DNA from 4 places in the Dickeya lacustris genome. Region 3 is predicted to be linked to each of the others. Evidence: predicted binding sites of a transcription regulator. Region 3 holds the regulator's gene; each other region holds the start of a gene.
The links. Region 3 encodes CRP, which controls carbon source genes, mostly activating them, when cyclic AMP is high. Its sites were predicted from a motif close to ATGTGANNNNNNTCACAT; they were not measured.

Region 1: yrbN (protein YrbN) is a predicted target of CRP. The motif match lies at 1,916-1,933, and genes of this name have one in related genera.
Region 2: O1Q98_RS00440 (sugar transporter) is a predicted target of CRP. The motif match lies at 1,383-1,400, and genes of this name have one in related genera.
Region 4: rhaS (HTH-type transcriptional activator RhaS) is a predicted target of CRP. The motif match lies at 1,413-1,430, and genes of this name have one in related genera.

The regions. Positions count from the first base shown of each region.
Region 1 is NZ_CP114280.1:1,865,932-1,869,075, reverse strand. Features, by position in the region: partial or broken gene pnp (polyribonucleotide nucleotidyltransferase) at 1-819, shown strand, start outside; gene nlpI (lipoprotein NlpI) at 947-1,831, shown strand; gene yrbN (protein YrbN) at 1,940-1,999, shown strand; gene O1Q98_RS08410 (DEAD/DEAH family ATP-dependent RNA helicase) at 2,012-3,144, shown strand, end outside.
Region 2 is NZ_CP114280.1:97,090-100,233, forward strand. Features, by position in the region: gene O1Q98_RS00440 (sugar transporter) at 132-1,319, opposite strand; gene O1Q98_RS00445 (ABC transporter permease) at 1,577-2,500, opposite strand; gene O1Q98_RS00450 (sugar ABC transporter ATP-binding protein) at 2,584-3,144, opposite strand, start outside.
Region 3 is NZ_CP114280.1:2,972,729-2,975,872, forward strand. Features, by position in the region: gene O1Q98_RS13445 (3-keto-L-gulonate-6-phosphate decarboxylase UlaD) at 221-868, shown strand; gene crp (cAMP-activated global transcriptional regulator CRP) at 976-1,608, opposite strand; gene O1Q98_RS13455 (OsmC family protein) at 1,934-2,341, shown strand; gene O1Q98_RS13460 (phosphoribulokinase) at 2,381-3,144, opposite strand, start outside.
Region 4 is NZ_CP114280.1:2,017,129-2,020,272, reverse strand. Features, by position in the region: partial or broken gene rhaB (rhamnulokinase) at 1-1,195, opposite strand, end outside; gene rhaS (HTH-type transcriptional activator RhaS) at 1,585-2,409, shown strand; gene rhaR (HTH-type transcriptional activator RhaR) at 2,475-3,144, shown strand, end outside.

The DNA of each region.
Region 1 (3,144 bases), 1.1 Mb from region 3:
AACGGTTCTTCTTCTATGGCCTCCGTGTGCGGCGCATCGCTGGCGCTGATGGATGCGGGCGTGCCGATTAAAGCCGCTGTCGCGGGTATTGCGATGGGCCTGGTGAAAGAAGGCGACAACTACGTTGTGCTGTCTGACATCCTCGGTGATGAAGACCACCTCGGCGATATGGACTTTAAAGTTGCCGGTAGCCGTGAAGGTGTCACTGCGTTGCAGATGGACATCAAAATCGAAGGTATTACCCGCGAAATCATGCAGGTAGCGCTGAATCAGGCAAAAGGTGCGCGTCTGCACATCCTTGGCGTGATGGAACAGGCTATCAGTACGCCGCGTGGTGAAATCTCCGAATTCGCACCGCGTATTCACACCATCAAGATCAGCACTGACAAGATCAAAGACGTCATCGGTAAAGGTGGCTCGGTTATCCGTGCGCTGACCGAAGAAACTGGCACCACCATCGAGATTGAAGATGACGGTACAGTGAAGATTGCGTCTACTGATGGCGATAAAGCCCGTTTGGCCATTCGTCGTATCGAAGAAATTACCGCTGAAATCGAAGTGGGTCGTATTTACCAAGGTAAAGTGACCCGCATTGTTGATTTCGGTGCATTTGTAGCGATTGGCGGCGGCAAAGAAGGGCTGGTACACATTTCTCAAATCGCCGACAAGCGTATTGAGAAAGTGACTGACTACTTACAGATGGGCCAGGAAGTACCGGTCAAAGTGCTGGAAGTAGACCGTCAGGGTCGCGTCCGTTTGAGCATAAAAGAAGCAACTGCTCAATCTCAGGAAACTGTTCCGGTTTCCAGTGAAGAATAATAACGGATAATCGATTGGCAGCTCCTTACAGAGTGAAGGAGCTGCGTGTATTATAAGGAACGGATATCCTTATACTGAGCAGTCGGGGACAGGATGTTCATCCAATGTTTGTCTTCGGGAGTGGGAAATGAAGCCTTTCTTGCGCTGGTGTTATGTTGCGACAGCAATCATGCTGGCAGGATGCAGCAACACGGATTGGCGCAAAGATGCATTGCTGGCCGTCCCGTTGCAGCCTACGTTGCAACAGGAAGTCATTCTGGCACGCATGGAACAAATTCTGGCGAGCCGGGCAATTACTCCCGATGAGCGGGCACAGCTGTTATATGAGCGCGGAGTGCTGTATGATAGCCTCGGGTTGCGGGCATTGGCGCGAAATGATTTTTCACAAGCGCTCTCTATCCGCCCTGATATGCCGGAGGTATTTAATTATCTCGGCATTTATTTGACGCAGGCAGGCAATTTTGATGCTGCCTATGAAGCGTTTGATTCTGTATTAGAGCTTGATCCAACTTACAATTATGCGCGTTTGAATCGGGGCATCGCTTTGTACTACGGCGGTCGCTACCTGTTGGCGCAGGATGATCTGCTAGCGTTTTATCGCGACGATCCTAATGATCCTTTCCGTTCCCTGTGGCTTTATCTGGTGGAGAGAGAAATCAATCCCGAGAAGGCCAAATCGGCGTTAAAAGAACGCTACGAGGGGGCAAAGAAAGGTGTGTGGGGATGGACGATTGTCGAATTCTACCTGGGCTACATCAACGAGAAAACCTTGATGCAGCGGATTCAGGAAGAAGCTAAGGATAACACTTCGCTCGCCGAGCATCTCAGTGAAACTGACTTCTATTTAGGTAAGCACTACCTAAGTCTGGGGGACAAGAACACCGCCGAGGCGTTGTTCAAGCTGACGGTTGCTAACAATGTTCACAATTTTGTTGAGCACCGCTATGCATTGTTGGAATTGGCGCAGTTAGGCCAAGAGCAAGACGACCTATCAGGATCGGACCAGCAATAGCTGACGAACACCTTTCAGCCTGAGATCATGATGATTTCTTTATCGCCTTAGCGGGCGAGGCTTTGTTGTTCGCTTTTTAATCCAATTTGAGCCGGTTCACACTTTTCAATGAAAATGATTGAGTATTTTCTCGACAAGTTATGTAGACTGGCCGCCATTTTGAAGTGAGGCTTAGTTTACATGGCAGAGTTTGAAACCTCTTTTGCTAGCTTGGGGCTGTCTGCTCCTATTTTGAATGCACTGTCTGACATGGGGTATGAAAAACCGTCCCCGATTCAGGCGGAATGTATTCCCCATTTATTGAATGGCCGTGATGTGCTGGGTATGGCCCAGACAGGTAGCGGCAAAACAGCGGCGTTTTCTCTGCCGTTGTTGAATAACATCAAGGCTGACCTGAAAGCACCGCAAATGCTGGTGCTGGCACCGACCCGTGAACTGGCGGTGCAGGTTGCTGAAGCCTGTAACGAATTCTCCAAGCACATGCAGGGTGTTAACGTGGTGGCTTTATATGGCGGCCAGCGTTATGACGTGCAGTTACGCGCCCTGCGTCAGGGGCCGCAGATCGTTGTCGGTACGCCGGGCCGTCTGCTGGATCACCTGAAACGCGGTACGCTGGATCTCTCTAACCTGAGTGGTCTGGTACTGGATGAAGCCGACGAAATGTTGCGTATGGGCTTTATTGAAGATGTGGAAAACATCATGGCGCAGATCCCGGCTGAACATCAGACCGCGTTGTTCTCTGCGACCATGCCGGAAGCGATTCGCCGCATCACGCGTCGTTTCATGAACGATCCGCAGGAAGTGCGTATTCAGTCTAGCGTGACCACGCGCCCGGATATCAGCCAGAGCTACTGGACGGTATACGGTATGCGTAAGAACGAAGCGCTGATCCGTTTCCTGGAAGCGGAAGATTTTGATGCAGCGATCATCTTCGTGCGGACTAAAAACGCCACGCTGGAAGTGGCCGAAGCGCTGGAGCGCAGCGGTTATAACAGCGCCGCGCTGAACGGTGACATGAACCAGGCGCTGCGTGAGCAGACGCTGGAACGCCTGAAGGATGGCCGTCTGGATATCCTGATCGCAACCGACGTTGCCGCTCGTGGTCTGGATGTTGAGCGTATCAGCCTGGTGGTGAACTACGACATCCCGATGGATGCAGAATCCTATGTACACCGTATCGGCCGTACTGGTCGTGCGGGTCGTGCTGGCCGTGCGTTGCTGTTTGTGGAAAACCGTGAACGTCGCCTGTTGCGCAACGTTGAGCGCACCATGAAGCTGACCATCCCGGAAGTGGAACTGCCGAATGCCGAGCT
Region 2 (3,144 bases), 1.5 Mb from region 3:
CCTAAGAAAAAGCCAGCGCAATGCCGCTGGCTTTTTTGCCTATAGAAAACCCCCAGTTAGGCTGGGGGTTCCGTTATCTCATTTATCTCAGCCGTGGCGTGTTAGACACACGAATGTTAGACACGTGAATGTTAGATACGTGAATGTACCAGACGTGCGCTGCGATAAACGGTGAGCATCATGGCCAGCAGAGCCAACAGCACCAATGGCGCGCCGACATAACCGATATTCGCCATGCCTAAGTGCAAGCTGATCTGGCTGCCCATCAGCGCGCCCGCGCCAATACCGAGATTAAACAGGCCGGAGAAAATCGACATGGCGATATCACTGGCATCAGGAGCCAGTGACAGCACTTTGGCTTGCATCGCGAGCCCAAATGCCATCATGGCGAGGCCCCATACCAGGCACAATAGCGTTAAGCCAAACGGATAGGCCGCAAGCGGCATCAGCAGCGTCAGGCACAGAAACAGCAACAGCAGTGCGATGAGCAGAAAGCCGACAGGGAAACGCTCGCTATAACGGCTATAGAGCATGCTACCGGCAATACCGGCACAGCCAAATAGCAGCAGAATAAGAGTGGTAAAGTTTTCCGGTAGCCTGGCGACGGTTTGAATAAACGGTTCAATATAGCTGTAGGCGGTAAAATGGGCGCTGACCACCACAACCGTAAGCAGATAAGCGCCAACCAGCGCCGGGCGGCGAAATAATTTCGGCACACTGGCGAGCGAGCCGGAGTGCTCACTGGGTAAGCGCGGTAACAGCCGGGCAAGTAACACCAGGGCGACGGTTGCGCCTGCGGCAATCGTCAAAAAGGTAATACGCCAGCCCAGATATTGGCCGATTATGCGGCCTAACGGTAAACCCAGCACCATCGCCAGTGACGATCCGGTGGCAATTAATCCCAGCGCTTGCGCCCGTTTGCCGGGAGGCGCAAGGCGAATGGCCAGTGATGCCGTGATAGACCAGAACACAGAATGGGCCAGCGCGACGCCGGCCCGCGAGAGCACCAGCACACTAAAATTCCAGGCCACGGCAGAGAGCAAATGGCTGGCGATGAACAGGCAAAATAAGCCGATTAACAGTTTGCGCCGCTCAATTGCGCTGGTTAGCAACATGCAAATCAGCGACGCCACCGCCACTATCCAGGCATAAATGGTGATCATCAGCCCGACATCTTCGGTTTTCATGGTAAACGTGGCGGCGATGTCACTAAGCAGGCCAACCGGGATAAACTCGGTCGTGTTAAAAATAAACGCGGCGACGGCCAGCGTTACCACGCGCAACCAGGCCGTTGTACGTGAGGGAGAAGCGGAAGTCATGGTCAGATTCCAGTCAGATATGACAAATAACGAACGCCTTATTGTAGACAATGGCGAGTCATAATGCGATTCGGATCACATTTGCAGCGCGGTTTTTTTGTGCGCGGGTGGATGATGTTTACCCGGTATGTGTGATGGCAATACCCGCGTGGCGAGGTTATCACAGCGGCCTCTGTTTGTTTCGCCACAGGCCGCACACCTATGATGACACGCGTGACTATTATGTGCGCGTATTACATGGGGGTTGTCAGCGCGGACTAGCCGCGCTTGTGGAAATAGGTCATCGCCAGTGCTAATGCCAATACCATTCCTTTGATGATATCCATGGCGTAGTAGGGCACAGAGAGCATGACCAGCCCATTTTGCAGTACGCCAAGGATAACCGCGCCGACCAGTGTGCCAAGGGCATTGGGTTTACCGGAACCGGCAAGTGAAAAGCCGATGTAAGCAGCGGCGACGGCGTCCATCAGATAGCCGCTGCCAGCATTGACTTGTGACGAGCCGATACGGGAGGCCAGTAAAATCCCGCCAAGCCCTGCCAACAGTGACGAGAGCAGATAAGCCAGTACCCGATAACGCGCCGTACGAATACCCGCAAGCCTTGCCGCCTCCGGGTTGCCGCCGATGGCGTACATCCGTCTGCCGTGTTGGGTCAGCGACATACCGAGCTGCACAACGAGTGTGACAACCAGCATAATCACCACAATAACCGGCACCTGGCCGAGGGTGGCGAACACCTCGGGAATCACGCCTTCAGCCATCTCACCACTGGGTAGTAACATATTTTGGGTGATAGAGCCGCCGTAACTGTAAGTCATGGCGACACCCTGAATCACAAACAAGCTGGCGAGGGTGGCGAGCATATCGGGAATACGTAATACAACAATCAGAAAGGCGTTGAACAACCCGACAAGCAAACAGAGTAACAGCGTCAGGGAGATGGCGCCGAACGGCCCCATACCGTGCCAGACAAACAGGGAAATCACCAGTGCGTTTGCCAGCGATGCCGTCGAGCCGACCGACAAATCAAATCCGCCCACGGACAACGACAGCGAAACCGCGATAGCGATGACGGTGACAATCGCGATTGAACGTAAAATGTTAATGATGTTATTCGGGTCGAGAAAATTGTCTGACGCCAGCCCGAACAGCGCTATCAGCGCCACCACGGTAATAAGCATGCCCCACTTGTAGAACAACTCAAACAGACGATGGTGAAAAGGGATTGCCCGATTAGCGGGGCGGTCGGATACACGTGGCTGACTCACGAGGGCGTTCCTCCGGTTGAGTAAAGTAATAAGGTTTCTTCATCGGCGCGGGCACCATCGAGTTCGGCCACGATGCGCCCATCCCACAACACACAGATGCGATCGCACAGCCCGACCAGCTCGGAAAATTCACCGGAGGCATAAATAATGCCTTTACCCTGGCGCGCCAGCGTATCTATCAACGTGAATAAATCCTGTTTGGCTTTGATATCAACCCCTTTGGTGGGTTCGTCAAGAATCAAGACCTCGGTGTCGTTTCGCAGCCATTTACCAATCGCCACTTTTTGCTGATTACCGCCAGACAAACGCCGCACGTGTTGCTGCGGCCCGCTGACGCGAATCGCCAGACGCGCAATAAGCTGCTTTGCCCATGCCAACGCCTGGACGTGGCGAAAGACACCGTAGCGGGAGAAACTGTCGCTGGCGCTGATGCTGAGGTTCATGGTGACGGATTCGTCAATAAAAACCCCTTCTTTGCGGCGCTCCTCTGGCACCAGCGCGATGCCTTGTTGTACCGAATAGGCGGGTGAGCGGGGTTGCCAGGGCGCGCCCTGATA
Region 3 (3,144 bases):
TAAACAGTAGTTATTTTTAAACAATATTTATTTCCAGGCTTTATTATTTTTAAGCTTTATTACGTTTAAACCTTATTGCTTTTATTCATCGACGGTCTGCGCCAGCGACCTGAAATAGTGTATTGAGAACCATTGAAATAAATAGTGGCATCAGGCCACGGGCCGCGCTCGCTCGCAATCCGGTGATTTCACTATTTTCACTCTTGGAGAGGAATCAGTTATGACTAAACCTATGCTGCAAATCGCCCTGGACTCGACTGACCTGGCAACAGCGATTGAGATTGCTGACCGCGTCAGCGGGTTTGTTGAAGTCATTGAGGTAGGCACCATTCTGGCCTTTGCTGAAGGCATGACGGCGGTGCGCACGCTGCGTGAGCGCCACCCCAAACACATTATTGTGTGTGATATGAAAACCACCGATGGCGGCGCTATTTTGGCACGCATGGCATTCTCTGCCGGGGCGAACTGGATAACCGTTTCAGCGGCGGCGCACGTTGCCACTATTGCGGCCTGCAAAAAAGTGGCCGATGAGTTTGGCGGGGAAATCCAGATTGAACTGTATGGCAACTGGAACCTTGATGATGCCCGTCAGTGGGTCGATATGGGCATTACGCAGGCGATTTATCACCGCTCGCGCGATGCCGAGCTCGCCGGGGTCAACTGGACGCATGACGATCTTGGCCGGATGCGCGCGCTGTCTGAGTTGGGGCTGGAGCTGTCAATTACCGGCGGTATTGTGCCGCAGGATATTCATCTGTTTGAGGGGATTAGCGCCAAGACCTTTATTGCTGGCCGTGCGCTGGCGTCTGAGAGCGGTAAAGCGACGGCTGAGGCTCTGCGCACCGAGATCAATAAATACTGGTCGTAACGCGTCGCCCGCGACACTCACCGATACGCAAAATAAGCAGGGCGGCCATTGGCCGCCCTTGCTGATATTAAAAAACCCGTTCAGATGGAAAACGGGCTGACGCCCGATCAGCGCGTGCCGTAAACCACGATGGTTTTACCGTGAGCGGAGATAAGATTCTGGTCTTCCAGCATTTTCAGGATACGACCGACAGTTTCACGGGAACAGCCGACTATCTGGCCTATCTCCTGACGGGTAATCTTGATCTGCATACCATCCGGGTGGGTCATGGCATCCGGTTGTTTGGCCAGATTCAGTAAGGTCTGTGCGATACGCCCTGTGACATCCAAAAATGCCAGATTGCCGACTTTCTGCGAGGTGACTTGCAGGCGACGGGCCATCTGCGAGGAGAGGCGCATCAGAATATCCGGGTTAACCTGGATAAGCTGGCGGAATTTTTTGTAGGAAATTTCAGCGACTTCACAGGCAGTTTTTGCCCGAACCCATGCACTGCGCTCCTGCCCATCTTCAAACAAGCCAAGCTCGCCGATAAAATCGCCCTGATTCAGATAAGACAGAATCATTTCCTTGCCTTCTTCATCCTTAATCAGCACGGCAACCGAGCCTTTTACGATGTAGTAAAGCGTCTCTGCTTTTTCACCCTGATGGATCAGAGTGCTCTTCGATGGGTACTTGTGAATGTGACAATGAGAAAGGAACCATTCGAGAGTCGGGTCTGTTTGCGGTTTGCCGAGAACCATTCGCTGTTATCCTCTGTTGTAATTCACTGCGCAAATCACAGGGCTCAGAGTTCCCTGTACGGCGTGATAACATAGTTATAATTCAAATTCCGTCCTGGCGGAATGACGTCAGGGATGATACGGAGACGGTCTATCAATGACGCCGGTAAACCGATGGCAGTCAGGCAGCAGCCCGACACACACGGGTTTACGTCCTCCGTTTGTAACACAGGTTGAGTGTAGTGTCTCGTGTTGTCTCGCTTCAGCATGATTAAGCTCTGATTATCAGGCTTTTTTGTACATGAGCGGTGCAAAATTTCAAAAATAGTTGATTGAGGGCAAAATTATGCAGGCTCGGGTGAAGTGGGTTGAGGGATTGACGTTTTTAGGTGAGTCCGCATCCGGTCATCAGGTGCTGATGGATGGCAATTCAGGCGATAAAGCGCCCAGCCCGATGGAAATGGTGCTGATGGCAGCGGGCAGCTGTAGCGCCATTGATGTGGTCTCCATACTGCAAAAAGGTCGCCATGACGTAACGGATTGCGAAGTGCGTTTGAGCGCCGAGCGGCGTGAAGAGGCGCCGCGCCTGTTCACCGCTATCAATCTGCACTTTATCGTCACGGGCAACGCGCTATCGGAAAAAGCCGTTGAGCGCGCGGTGTCGCTGTCAGCGGAAAAATACTGCTCGGTGGCGCTGATGCTGGAAAAAGCGGTGCAGATAACGCACAGCCATGAAGTGGTAGCGCAGGGTTAACGCACCGGCTCGCGGCGGCTTCATCGCCGTCGCACCGTGTCAGGCAAGGCCATTACCCGTAATCAGTCGCCGCACCAGCGGTGTCATAATCAGCTCCATCGCCAGCCCCATTTTGCCGCCCGGCACCACCAGCGTATTGATGTGTGAAATAAACGACCCCTGTAGCATCGCCAGCAGATAGGGGTAATCCATGTTGTCCAGCCCCTGAAAATGAATCACCACAAAGCTTTCATCCATTGAGGGAATGGCTTTGGCGGCAAACGGATTCGAGGTGTCAACCGTCGGGACACGCTGAAAGTTGATATGGGTGCGGGAAAACTGCGGGGTGATATAGGTGATGTAATCCTCCATTGAGCGCACCACCGAGTCCATCACCGCTTCGCGCGAATGGCCGCGCTCGTTGATGTCACGCACCAGTTTTTGTATCCACTCCAGATTGACGATAGGCACCACCCCCACCAGCAGGTCAACGTGCTGTGCGACGTTATGCTGGGCGGTAACAACGCCGCCATGCAGCCCCTCATAAAACAGCAGGTCGGTCGGCTGCGGCATCGGCTCCCAGGGCGTAAATGTTCCCGGCACCTGATGGTAGGGAATGGCCTCATCATAGGTGTGCAGGTATTTGCGGGTCTGGCCGGTGCCGGTGCGACCGTAATCGATAAATGCCTGCTCCAGTTGGCTAAAGTCATTGGCTTCCGGCCCAAAATAACTGATATGACGACCCACATCGCGCGCTTTACGGATAGCCATATCCATTTCCGGTCGGGTATAGCGGTGATAACTGTCGCCGTCTACCAGCGCGG
Region 4 (3,144 bases), 960 kb from region 3:
TGCAGCCGCTCAAAAGCGCGACCGCGCAATTGCCCTAATGTCATCAGGCCCTGACGGTAGGAGAGCGCCAGACTGTCGAGAATGCAGCGCGCGAGCGCGGCGGTGCTGTCGGGAACCGGTTGCCCCTGTTCGCGGCAAAGCGTGCGCAGCGCCACACTCATTGATTCCGGGTTTAATCAGGCGTGCGTCATTAGGGTTAATCAGGCTTAGAAAGGCCGGTTGCTGCGCCACATCCCGCAGTAGCGCAGGTAAATCGGTGACATGTTGTTCCTGGCAAACGCGCTGCAACAACCACATCCCCATGATGTTTTTCAACACCCGATAGTTTCCGGCCACGCCGCCTTCATTGGTGATGTTAGCCGCCAGCGCCGCGCGGCTGGTCAGCGGCTGCGGGCTTTCCATCCCGATGAGTGACCAGGTGCCAGAGCTGAGATAAGCGCTGTCGCTATCCTGTAGCGGGGCGGCAACCACTGCGCTGGCGGTATCGTGGGTGGCTACGGTGACGACCGGCACCGTGCGGCCGCTGGGGGCCGTCCACTGGCCGACCTGATGGCCGGGTTGTTGAGGGGAAGCCAGCCATTGCGGTGGTATGCCGAGGTAATCAAGTAGGTTGCTATCCCAGTTACCGCTGGTCAGGTTCAGCAATTGTGTGGTGCTGGCGTTGGTGTATTCGCCATGCCATTTGCCCGGTTAGCCGGTACTGGAAATAGTCAGGGATCATTAACAGATGGGCGATTTGTGCCCAGTCAGCCGGGTTTTGCTGGCGCAGGGCCCGCAGCTGATACAGCGTATTGAACGGCAAAAACTGGATGCCGGTCTGTTGGTAGAGCCGCTCGCGCCCAAGCTCGGCGATAACTTGCGCCATCTGTCCATCGGTACGGTGATCGCGGTACGCATAAGGCAGGCCGACTCGCTTGCCATTCGCATCCAACGGCACCATGTCAACGCCCCAGCTATCAATGCCGATACTGGTGAGCTGGATGCCGCGCGCATCAACCCGATGTAATCCATAGCGAATCTGGCGCTCCAGTTCATCCAGATCCCACAGGTGGTGGCCTTGCCATAACCGCAATGCATTACTGAAACGGTGTACCTCTTCCAGCGTCAGACGCCGGGTGTCGGTATCCAGCGTGGCCAGCATCACTCGTCCGCTGGATGCGCCGAGGTCAATCGCTACACAATGCCTGAAAGCCATGCCGTTCTCCCGTGATAGTGCGTGATAGTGCGTAAGAGTGCCCTTGCCCGGACACGTTATGACTGTGAGCTCAGTGTAGAAAAGATAAAGCGGGATGACCTTTTGGTGAGTGCCATCTGTAAAAACGGGTTGGCAAAATGGCAAAGTTGACTGTGAAGCACTTCACAGTTTGGTCGGATAAGCGCCGGGAGACGGGCGTTATGCTTTGTTTTTGTGCCTGTGATCCTGCCCGCATTTCAGCGATTTAGCGGTGCAATCTTGAAAAAATGACCTCGCAGCGGCAATTGCGCGGCGCTATTTTAAGGCGCGGGAGCACGCCTTCTGACTACTATCCTGCCAGGTGATATTCGCAGATAAATGTGGCAGGACAGGAACAGGGGGAAGGCGACATGGCACAACTTCATGGCGATGAGTTTTTTGCTTCACAGGCAGCGACGGTAGCGGTGGAACCGCGTATGCCACAAGGTGCCTTCCCTGAGCACTATCACGATTTTTGGGAAATCGTGCTGGTTGAACAGGGTGCCGGGGTGCATGTTTTTAATGACCAGCCATTTGCGTTATGCAGCGGCGCGGTGTTTTTTGTGCGTGACAACGATCGCCATTTGTTTGAACAGGTGGAGTCGCTGCACTTGACCAATGTTTTGTACCGTTCGCCGCGTGGTTTTCGTTTCCTGTCAGATATCGCCCCGTTTTTACCTTACGGGCCGAATGGCGAATGGCTGGGTCAGTGGCAGGTCAACAGCGCCACGCAACAGCAGGTTAAACAGTTGATTATGCAATTGGCAGCGCTGTCAGCGAGTGATAAGGCAGAAAATGTGGCGACCAGTGAAAGCCTGTTCTTACAAATTCTGGTGCTGCTGAGGCAAAAATGCTTTCGCACCGAGGCTGATGGTAGCGAACAACAAGGCATTCAGGCGCTGCTGGGTTGGTTACAGCATAATTTCTGCGACGATGTTGACTGGGAAGGGATGGCAGAGCGCTTTTCGCTCTCGCTACGCACGCTGCACCGGCAGTTGAAGCAACACACCGGGATGACGCCCCAGCGCTATCTCAACCGGTTACGGTTGCTGGAAGCGCGCCGTCGCCTGCAACAGAGTGATGATTCCATCACGACTATTGCCCATGACTGCGGTTTTAGTGATAGTAATCACTTCTCTACCCAGTTTCGTAAAGCCTTTTCGCTGGCTCCCAAAGCATTGCGCCAACGGATGTGATATACCCCAAGGCGCATACGGGTAACGACTGAGCAATAGGCAACTGAGCAATAGGTGTATGCGCCTTGACATCGCGTGGGTTGAAATTACTGACGGAAGATTATTTTCTTACCGATAAAACAAGAGTAACGGTTGCAGAACGCAGCCCGCAGCCTGCTTTTGGGCTGCATCATCATGACTTTGACGAGCTTGTGATAGTCTGGCGCGGTAACGGGCTGCATCTGTGGAATGATGTGCCCTATCGTATTACCTGCGGCGATCTGTTTTATGTTTCCGCACGCGATCGCCATAGCTACGAATCGGTACACGATTTGGAGCTCGATAACATCCTCTACATTCGTGAGCGCTTAACCTTGCCGACGGACTGGCAGCATCTGCTACCCGGCGCTGACGTGCCGCAGTCGCAGCGTTATTGGCGGCTTGCCACCCATAGCATGGAAATGCTGCGTGAAAAGGTCGAAAACCTGGCGCAGGAGTGCATGAAGTCCGATCCGCTCTCTTTGCAACTCAGTGAAGTGCTGTTGTTGCAAATTGCGCTGTTGGCGCTGCGTTATCGCTATGCGCCAGACAGCACCGAACTGGCTGATGCCCAGCAGCTCGACCTGCTGATGAATGCATTGCGCGCCAGTATCGCGCACCCCTTTCGCCTGGAGGATTTCTGCCAGTTGCATGGCATCAGTATGCGCAGCCTGCGTAGCCGCTTTAAACAGCAAACCGGCATGAGCGTCGCGCAGT